2 regions of the Pediococcus acidilactici genome follow, and region 1 is predicted to be linked to the other one. Evidence: riboswitches for the same ligand, from Rfam matches in the RefSeq annotation. Region 1 holds a riboswitch; the other holds the start of a gene.

Region 1 (5,281 bases):
CCCTTTTTAGCAATTAGCGGGAATATATGGCCTGGATGATAAAAATCATCATACTTTGATAGTGGATCAACTAATTGTTTAATAGTTTTAGCACGATCATACGCTGAAATGCCAGTTGTGGTACTTTTAGCATCAGTACTAACAGTAAAAGCAGTACCGAACGCATCCGTTGAGTCGTCAGTCATCGAATGGAGGCCTAATTTTTTAGCTAAATCTAAACTCATTGGAACGCATAATAACCCACGTGCATGAGAAATCATGGTATTTACGTTTTCAGGGGTAACATGTTCAGCTAGCCCCACCATATCACCCTCTCCTTCACGTTCAACATCATCAGCAACGATAATTAATTGACCTTTTTTTAAAACCTGAAGAGCTTCTTCCACTCGCGTAAGTACGTCTTTTTTAACCATTAAAATCCCTCTTTTTGCTAAGAATATACTTGCCTAAAATATCAGTCTCGACATTTACTTGATTTCCAATCTTTAAGTATTTAAAAGTAGTTTCTTTAATTGTGTGCGGTATCAAGCTAACGATAAAATGGTTTTCAATAACTTTTACAATGGTTAAGCTGACGCCATCTAGAGCAATCGACCCCTTTTCCACGATGTATTGTTTGAAATCATTACCGATAGTGAATTCAAAATCTATGGCGTTGTCGTCGACGACCTTTTTAATCAAAGTAGCCGTAGTGTCCACATGTCCTAAAACAAAATGGCCATCTATTCGATCAGTTGGCAAAAGCGCAGGTTCAAGATTTACTTTTGTGCCAACTCTAAACCTGTTAAATGCGGTTCTTTTAGTAGTCTCGGGCATAACATCTACTTGAAATCCGTCCGTAAAAATTCTTGTGATTGTTAAACATACTCCGTTTACCGCGATACTATCTCCGATTTTGCTATTAATCTCTTTTACTAATGAAGTAGTAATTTTTATTTTAGAAGAGTTTTGATGTCGATCAATTTGAGCAGCCGCCCCATAATCATTAATAATCCCTGTAAACATTTACATTCTCCTTAACTTAAACTTCGTATCTAACCCAATGAATTCTCGGCTGACTAACTGAAAATTCGATGATTGTGCAGCTTTTCCCTGAACAGCTGGTAATCCTTGACCGCCAAAGATTTTGGGCGCTACATAAACAATAATTTCGTCAACAAGATTGCTAGCTATAAATTCAGCATGTAAGTGACTACCACCTTCGATTAAAAGACTCTGGACCCCAATTTTAGCTAAATATTCTGCAATTTTTTTAGGATTCCATTTAGAATCGATAACGATGTTAATTCCTTTAGGCCATCTCTTCTTTGTGACCGTCCGGGAAAGTACAATTGTTTTTAAATGATCTTGAAATATTTTTAAATTGTTTGGCAGCTGGTCGGCATTATTAGCTACAACGACTCGCCAAGGTTGGTAAGGCGTATTTATATTTCTAACAGACAGCGATGGATTATCAGTCAATGCTGTATTTTCGCCCACCAAAATAGCTTGATTTGTAAGGCGTAACTGTTGACTATCCGCGAAAACTTCATTCCCAGTGATAAAGCTTCTCAGATTAGATTGGCGATTAATTTTTCCATCTAATGTCATAGCATATTTAACGGTAATGTACGGCCGGCCACGGTTATAGTAAAAGTTATATTTTAAATTTTCTGGTAATTTCAAATTTAAATTTGTTACTTCAATCCCCGCATTTTTTAAAATCGAAACTCCCTTACCTGACACTAATGGATTAGGATCCAGCTGGCCAATGACAACTTTTTTAATACCAACCTCAACTAGCCTAGTCGCACAAGGAGGGGTTTTGCCAAAGTGACTGCACGGTTCCATACTCACATACATTGTGGCGCCAAAGGCTGCGTTGATGTTTTCTAACCGGTTTAACGCATCAATCTCCGCGTGCTCTTTACCGAATTGATGATGATATCCCGTAGCCAAAATTTCACCGTTCTTAACGATAACAGCCCCAACTAATGGGTTGGTCCACGTTTTGCCCTTTCCTTTCAAAGCTAATTTAAAAGCTAAATCCATAAAATCTTGTTTAGTAATCAAAATCACCCCATATAAAAAGCCCCGCACTATAAAGTGTGGGGCGGATTTTTGATAGCCAAAAAGATTTCATACGAGAGTATGCCAAAAAGCATACAAAAAGAGTACGAAATTTTCGCGTTTTTTCTTCTCCCATCCAGACTATACTGTCGGTCCTAGACTTGCACTAGGTCAACCGCAAAAAAAGCGGGTCACGGACTTCAACACTGAGTTGTCACCGTCGGTCGGGAATTACACCCTGCCCCGAAGAAATCTATTCAGTTTTCGAAACAGAGTTTACTCTTTAATAAAAGTTTAGTCGAATACAACTAAACAAACTTTGTATTTTTATTTCTCCCAATGTCCAGTTTTAACCCGATGGTACACCTGAGCGCCAAAAAATACTAAATAAGATAGCCCTAAAAATATTAAAGCTCCGGTAATGATACCTGGCATTTAACTCACGCTCCCTTTGCTTGATTTTATTTTGATTGATGATATCATAATGGAAAAGGCAAGGGGTGCCTCCCTTGCCACGCCGATGGGTTTTAATGTGCGAGCTAATTACTTAATGTGATTAGCTTTTTTTATTATCTCGTAAGCTTTAGCCAGAAGCAAAATGCCCCGGCATACCACGTAGAAAGCAAGCGCCCACGCCATTAACAATCCCTTTCAAGTTATTCATATCTGACACCTCCACGCCTCTGGATTTTTTGAGGGGTGCCATATAAAAACTCAAACGGCGGCAATTTTTCGGGGGTTGCAGATCCCCTACTTAATTACGTATCCGATTATATCATTTTGTCCCGGCTGATCACATTTCCTTCCGCTTTTTAAATCTTCCTAACTTTATTAAATAAAAAAGAGCGCGAAACAAACTAACTTTTGTCTCACCCTCACTGAAATAGCTTTTTAAGATTTTTATCCAATTACTCATCATTTAGTGTGGTTAAAGCTAACTACCAAACCAATACCCATTTTGGATGACGTCCAACATTTTAGCTAGTTGAACCGTTTCGGCAATGTCGTGGACTCGTAAAATCCGGCCACCATGCAGATACATATATGCCTCAGCCACCAGCGTTACCGGGAGCCGGTCTTCTTTTGGTAACCCGAATAATTTAGCCCCAAACCCTTTTCTCGAAATGGCAATCATCATGGGCCGGTTTAGGTAATTAAACTGGTCGATATTTTTCATCATCGCGTAGTCTTGGTAGCCATCCGCTTTTTTCGCGTAACCAATCCCCTGATCTAACGCAATTCGATTAATATTAATTCCGTTTTGAACTAGCGTGGCAATATTTTCTTCAAAGAATGTCTTCATTTCTGCCGTAAGGTTATCGTAATCTTTATTACGCGCGCTGTGCATCGTTAGCAGTCCAACATTAGAATTACGCATCAGTGCCAGCTTTCGTTGGTCATCGGTAAAGGCGTTGACGTCATTAATGATATCGACATAATCGATCACCCGTTCCATTACCGCGTATTTATAAGTATCAATCGCTACCGCCACTTGACTAAAGTTCTTTTGAATTAGGTCGAGTACTTGGGTAACTCGTTTGAACTCTTCCTCCGGGGGAATTTCTACAAAGCCTGGCCGAGTAGTTTGGCCACCAACTTCGATAACGTCTACTCCAGCGTCAACCATTTCAGAGACCCGTTTTAAGATTGCGGTTTCACTTTGATACCAGCCGCCATCGTAAAAAGAATCGGGAGTAACATTTAAAATCCCATAGATTACGGGACGTTCAGTAAGGTTAAATTCAAAGCGACCAGCTTGCCACAGCACCCGGTACTTTTGATTTAGATCGTTCATTTGTTGGTCTAAACTCGGGTCATTAAAAATTTCCGTCAACTTTTCCTTAAAAAGGGCTAAGTTAACCCGTGGTAAAAGTAGGTCTACTTTCAGCCCCTCCACTGTATGAATTAAATCCATCTGGTCTAATAGTTTGGCTAACAACCTTAACTTCGCAGCGTCATCAGCAATTACCTTTAACGCTAAATAACGCTGCCGGTTAAGCAGGTCATCCCATATTTTATTTTCCAATTGACTGCTAAATTGTAAATGCTGTTCGTAGATTTCCATAACTGATTCCTTTATATAAAGTAGCTGTCCAATAAATTCTGAACCGCCTTTGTCCGATGCAATAGCGGTATTTTTTCGTCGTTAGGCAGTTCCGCTAGCGTAGCGTTTTTTCCCGGGACTTCCAATATTAAATCAAAACTTTTCCCATTGTTTCCGCGGGGCTCGGCACTAATTTGCCCAACAAATTTACCGGTTGCCTTAAGGACGTGAGGTTGGTTTACCGCCACCAAAGTAGACTGCATGGTTACTGCCCTACTTTGATTGGCAACCATCTTTAAAATTTGTTGGTTTAACGCCGAATCCGTAGTTTGGTCCATGTGTAAATCTCGCGAAGTAGTGATTCCTAAACTTTGGGGGCACGCTTCTAACATCATCCCAGTATCGTCAGCCACGATCCACTTTCCCGGAAGTTTTTGAGCAATCCAGTTGGCCTTGGTAAGCGCATTTTCGGAATAACTTATGGTACCTTCCTTAGGAAAATCAACTCGCCCTAGCAAAGACTGGTACGAAATTGCCTGCTGCCCAAACCATTCAAAAATCTGAATCAGTTCCCTAGTTTTATTTCTATTATTGGAAGCAATTATAAAGTTAGTTGGCATTGGAAACATTCGGTACCTCCAGCTCCTTGATCAAATAAAATGAACCGGTAACTACAATTGTCGTATCTGCATCAGCTAATGTTAAAGCCTGTTGCAAAGCGGTATATAGGTCACGATAACTACCCACGACTTTATTGCCTAACATGGTCTGAATCGTTGTCGGACGTAGTGCTCGGGATGGATTGTCTGGTTGAACCGCAAAAATCCGATCGGCCGCTTTAGCATACAAGTGCAACATTCCTGAGTAATCTTTGTCTTTTAAGAAGCCTAAAATAAAAAATAATTTGTGATTGGCGTTCAAATTGGACAATCCCTTAAGCAGGGCTTGAGTACCGTCCACGTTATGAGCCCCGTCTAAAATAACCAACGGATCCCGTTGCAAAACTTGAAATCTACCCGGAATCTGAATATGCTGCATCATTTCGATTAGTGGTTGCCAATCATTAATCACTTGCTGATTAAACAGCCATTCGTAAACTGTTACCACGGTCGTTAAATTATCAATTTGGTAATCGCCCAGCAATTTAAACATCGTTGCTGCAATGTTAGTGGTCTTGGCATGCAGACT
Region 2 (5,281 bases), 680 kb from region 1:
AAATCAAACGAATATGGTGGTTGCGACAAGGTTACCGGTCGGTCAGGTAAATCGAACTGGTCCATTTGCCAGTTAACAAAGCTCAATAGATTGTTATGACTGATTTGAACTCCCTTTGGTTTACCCGTGGTTCCCGAAGTAAAAATAATGTAGTAGTTTTCATCTCCGGTGACCGCCTGATCTAGCTCTACGCTTTGCGAATTTGCAAACACGTCTGAAAGCTCCTGGCCTTCCAAAATTGGCAAGTCATCTAAAGAGACCGGTAAGTCTTCAATGGCAATACACATCCCGGGATGCGCAATCTCATTGATCATGGTTAACCGTTCTGGATTAGAATGCCGGTCAATTGGAACGTAAGCATGACCGCTTTTAACTGCTCCTAAAAAGGCCGCCACCATTTCAAATGTTTGTCCCCCATAAATCATAATGGGAGCTTGTTCCATAATATTTTGTTCTAAAATGTAAGCCGCTAAATTATCTGAGAAAGCTTTTAATTCACCATATGTGTGCGTATTTCCCAAATAATCATAAGCAATCCAGTCCGGATGCTCTTGGGCAATTGAATCAATCTTTTCAATTACGTTTGTAACTTTTTGCAAATCAAAACCTCCTGCTAAAATTCGTTGTAAATGAAAGTCCCGCCAGACATTCCACTATACCCGTATAAATAAAGTAAAATCACAAAAACTAAAAAGTAAAATACTGTCCTTGTGATGAATTTAACCGAATCGTGTTGCCACAGATTCTTAAGAAAACCGATCACCACAATCCCCCCTGTTTTTTGCTATTGGTTTAGTTTGCAAAGGTTGCGTTAGGTCGCTAACCCTGCTAAACGTTACGCAAAATTATGGCATGATTTGAATTTTTTGTAAAGTAACCGTAACATTACGGGCTTAAAAAGTTCACATTTGTCACATTCTATTCATAAATTATCTGCCGATTATTTCCGTCGTTACGGCGTTTATCAAATTTATCTCATAAAAGTTTAAAAAAAGCTAAAATTTAGCCTCCGGGAGCTGGTCTTGACTAAATTTTAGCTTTGTAGCGTCTATTTTATTTTTAAGCGTCGGCCCACTAAAGCCACTAACGCAGATTTAATAACGTCTCCAGGAATGAAAAAGGCGTTTGCAAGCACCGCCTTAGAAAATGCCATCCGCATATTAATTGCAAATCCAACAATTCCCAATAAATCAATTACTAGAACCGCAATGATGGCAACTTTTGCAAAGAGACCAAACCAATCTTGTCGACCATGTGACGTCCACCATGCCAATAACACTGCTCCTACAAGATACCCCAATAGGTAACCGCCCGTCGGTCCCATAAATACGGCTACTCCACCCCGCATTCCGGTTAAGACTGGCATGCCTAGCAAGGCCAGTAGCAGAAACGCGCCGATGGTGATTGCGGCTTCTCCTGGAGTAAGGATTAACCCCACTAATAAAATTCCAATATTTTGCACCGTGATGGGAACCGGAATCAATCCCATTGGAAGATTAGGAACCAATCCCAACCCAATGATAATTGCCAGTAATAATGCCATTTTTGTTATACTTCGCGCGTCAAGCCGCATAAACTTCACCTCTAAATTTGGCCTTCCAACCGAACAGTTGAATTACCTTATTCCAAAAATGTTGTTTATCAACCATTTTTGATGAAGCTTTATTATAGCATGTTGCGCATTAGCTGCTATTTTCGGTTACCGTTAACCGATATTATAATATGTAGTAATTTTTGAAATTAGGACTGTCGCGAGCCTAATCTCCGTGGTTTAGCGAACTGGCTAACCCGCGTTCTGGAACCCAGCTCTCTCCGGTTAACCAAAACAGGGACCAATCGCCAAAACCGCGATTAGTCCCTGTTTCTGTTAATCCTTTGTGTTCTGTTGCTGCACAGTCGAAACGAGTTCCAGCCACCAATTTTCTCCGGTTAACTATATTTTGGCCTTAATCGCCTAAACCGCGATTAAGGCCAAAATCAAGTTAATCCTCAAAAATTACCCGGTGGCTTCCACTCTCTTTATTTTTCTCCCCTTCTCACTATCGGCATCAGCCTAAAGTACAGTAATCCAATTACTGCTCCTACTATGATTCCCTTTAAAATGTTGAACGGTAGCACCCCGTACAACACCATATTTAACGTCGAGATATTTATTTGGAAACTTGCCAATTTCATATACAGTGGTAACAAAACAAACAGATTTGCCACACTCATCACCACGGTCATCAAGGCCGTTCCTAACAGCACTCCCTTAACTAGCGCCATTACAGCTTGGTGATGTGGCTGATCTTCTGCGCGTTTCAAAAACGAATAGATTGGTAGAACGTATGCTACCGCCGCCATCCAATTTGCTACCGCTCCAAGGGCTCCCGCCGGGTTGCTATCCCGAACAATAATGTCCAATAGCCCAGCTAATCCAGCCGTCGCCATTCCCCACACGGGCCCAAACAAAACGGTTCCGATCAAGACCGGTACGTCCGCAAAGTCAATCTTTAAGAACGAAAACCCCGGTAAAATCGGAAAATCAATGAAAATCAACACAAACGAAATGGCTGCCAGCATTGCGACAATCACCATCTTATTAACTTTAGAAACACTCATGTTACTGCCTCCTTTAGAATCGGAGCACCTTCTTGGTAACTTATTTCCACAAAAAAACGCCGTTGCTCGAGTTCGGGGCAACAGCGTTAAAAACCGAATTAAAAAATTCAGTGCGCGTCAATAAATTCAATCTCCCTTTATCTAGACTTTAACTATCGGTTTCGGAATTTCACCGAATCAGCTGTCAAAAATGACAGGTCATGGACTGTACCACCGGTCGGGAATTACACCCTGCCCCTTGAAGATGAACCTTATTTTTTATAAGTATTTCACTATAAATATAGCCTACTAATTAATCTTCGTCAATCATTTGTTTTTTTGATTTTGAAATAGCTTTCACCGTCTTGCATCACGTCTATCAGCAGGTGTTCTTCCGCAGGTAAGTTCTTCACTTCACCCAAGTCGATTTCATAGCCGTTTTCAATTTCGTAGCCCTTGTTTACCCGGGACTGCAAAAAAATTCGTAACATTTTCATTAACTTACGATTGTCCTCGGCTTTTTTAGCTGCCATCGCTAACGTATACCCCTTATTAAGGTAATGGGCAATGTTTCCGGCTTGAATAAGTGCAGGGTACGTATATTTACGCTGGCCCGACTCTGATACATTGGTCTTTACGTAGCCTTTCTTTTCCCAATAACGTAATTGACGAGGTGACACATCAATTGCCTTTGCCACATCGCCAATACTTAGTAACAAAGACTCGCTCGCAATGATTCTTTTTAACATATCGACCCGATCTGACGGATTTCCCATGATTCTCCTCCTGAAGTTAACCTGATTGACTTTGTCCGTTTATTTAATTTAATTATAACTTCTCTAACATCTTTGTCAAATAAGTTGACAAAGATGGTATACCGGACTATAGTATCTAAGAATAGTTTTTATGAAAAGAGGTTGTAAGCTTATGACACAAGCATTTGATGCACATGGAAAACCCTATAAGCGGTCTTTATTGATCCTTGTGCTTTTAATTGGTTCATTTTGTACCGTTTTGAACCAAACCATTTTAACCACGGCCTTTCCTACTTTAATGAAGGCCTTCGATATCAGTACCTCGACTGTGCAATGGCTCACGACTGGTTTCTTGATGGTCAACGGGATCATGATTCCCATTAGTGCCTGGTTGACTAGCCGGATTCCTTCCAAACGGCTATACCTTTCAGCCATGACGATATTTTTAATTGGGACCACGTTCTGTTACGTAGCCCCGTCGTTTTCAGTACTCCTTGCTGGACGACTAATCCAAGCGCTAGGGGTCGGAATTACGATGCCCCTTTTGCAAACCATGATGCTAACCATTTTCCCCGCTAACCAACGTGGTTCAGCGATGGGACTTGCCGGCCTAGTTGTCGGGGTGGCTCCAGCAATTGGGCCGACCCTTTCTGGATGGGTCATTGATAACTACCACTGGCGGACTTTATTTGGGATGATTATCCCAACCGTCATTGTAGTTTTAATTGCTGGTTTCTTCTTTATGAAAGACGTTTTGAAAACGGAGCACACCCAACTCGATTGGATTTCAGCTGCACTTTCAACCATTGGTTTTGGTAGTTTGCTCTTTGGCTTCTCCGAAGTTGGTGACAAGGGCTGGACTGATTCCTTAGTTGTAGCCACCTTAATTATCGGGGCAATCTTCGTAATCCTATTTGGGGCGCGTCAATTACGGAGTAAAAATCCGTTCCTTGACCTACGGGTATTGAAGATTCCTGAATTTTCAATTTCAGCAACCCTTAGTTCGGTTTCCATGATTGCCATGGTCGGTGCAGAAATGGTTCTTCCTCTTTACATCCAAACTGTACGTGGCGAATCTGCCTTTCATTCTGGATTAACATTATTGCCTGGGGCATTAATGATGGGGGTTCTTAGCCCGATTACCGGACGTCTCTTCGATAGAATTGGGGCACGCCGGTTAGCGACTACCGGGATGTTCTTGTTAACAATCGGAACGTTACCATTTGCTTTCATCACCCGGACCACTCCAATGCTTTACATCATCGTGTTATACGCAATTCGGATGGCTGGAATCTCAATGGCAATGATGCCGGTTACTACTGCCGGAATGAACTCGTTGCCATTTGACAAGATGGGGCACGGAACCGCGGTTAACAACACCCTTCGGCAAGTTGCTAGTTCGATGGGAACTGCTATTTTAGTCAGTGTGCTAACCAACGTTACTAACAACCAAATGCCTGCTAAACACTTATTGAAAGCTGAACCACTTGCTTACAAAGACCAAGCCTTTAATGCCACTATCAGTGGTTACCACGCATCGTTTTGGATCGCGGTTGGCTTCAGTGCCTTAGGTCTAATCATTGCCTTCTTTGTTAGCAACCGTTCTGGTAGTTCAGCCGAAGTACAACCTCAAGCTGGAGGTGAAAAATAATGATTATTTTTCTACTAATACTTGCTGTGATCGCAACCTTTGTTTCAATGACCCTAATTCCCAAACCCGTGGTTCGTTACATCTGTACCACTATTTCTGCCATCGTGGTCGTTGGCTCAGTAGCGCTATTGGTAATGAACGACCGGGAACATTTCGGAATGAAGAAGATCACCGAAACAACTACCCAAACCGTTTACTCAGTTTCACCTTCAAAACAAATGCCCATGTTACTTTATAAGAATATTGGGACCGATGGTAAGGAACGAGTTTACGTTTATAAAAAGGATGCGGACAA

Evidence for each region. Region 1 has a riboswitch for FMN ahead of ribD (bifunctional diaminohydroxyphosphoribosylaminopyrimidine deaminase/5-amino-6-(5-phosphoribosylamino)uracil reductase RibD). Riboswitches for the same ligand answer to the same signal wherever they lie in the genome.
Region 2: it holds a riboswitch for FMN, as region 1 does, so the genes downstream of both, I6H64_RS00300 (ECF transporter S component) here and ribD (bifunctional diaminohydroxyphosphoribosylaminopyrimidine deaminase/5-amino-6-(5-phosphoribosylamino)uracil reductase RibD) in region 1, are expected to answer to the same signal.

What each region holds. Positions count from the first base shown of each region.
Region 1 is NZ_CP066046.1:747,754-753,034, forward strand. Features, by position in the region: gene I6H64_RS03650 (bifunctional 3,4-dihydroxy-2-butanone-4-phosphate synthase/GTP cyclohydrolase II) at 1-413, opposite strand, end outside; gene I6H64_RS03655 (riboflavin synthase) at 406-1,005, opposite strand; gene ribD (bifunctional diaminohydroxyphosphoribosylaminopyrimidine deaminase/5-amino-6-(5-phosphoribosylamino)uracil reductase RibD) at 1,006-2,079, opposite strand; FMN riboswitch at 2,170-2,304, opposite strand; gene folP (dihydropteroate synthase) at 2,984-4,114, opposite strand; gene I6H64_RS03670 (non-canonical purine NTP pyrophosphatase) at 4,126-4,722, opposite strand; gene I6H64_RS03675 (bifunctional folylpolyglutamate synthase/dihydrofolate synthase) at 4,703-5,281, opposite strand, start outside.
Region 2 is NZ_CP066046.1:66,781-72,061, reverse strand. Features, by position in the region: gene dltA (D-alanine--poly(phosphoribitol) ligase subunit DltA) at 1-599, opposite strand, end outside; gene I6H64_RS00315 (teichoic acid D-Ala incorporation-associated protein DltX) at 614-763, opposite strand; gene I6H64_RS00310 (biotin transporter BioY) at 1,049-1,543, opposite strand; gene I6H64_RS00305 (hypothetical protein) at 1,758-1,916, opposite strand; gene I6H64_RS00300 (ECF transporter S component) at 2,020-2,601, opposite strand; FMN riboswitch at 2,727-2,851, opposite strand; gene I6H64_RS00295 (MerR family transcriptional regulator) at 2,904-3,356, opposite strand; gene I6H64_RS00290 (MDR family MFS transporter) at 3,508-4,986, shown strand; gene I6H64_RS00285 (DUF4811 domain-containing protein) at 4,986-5,281, shown strand, end outside.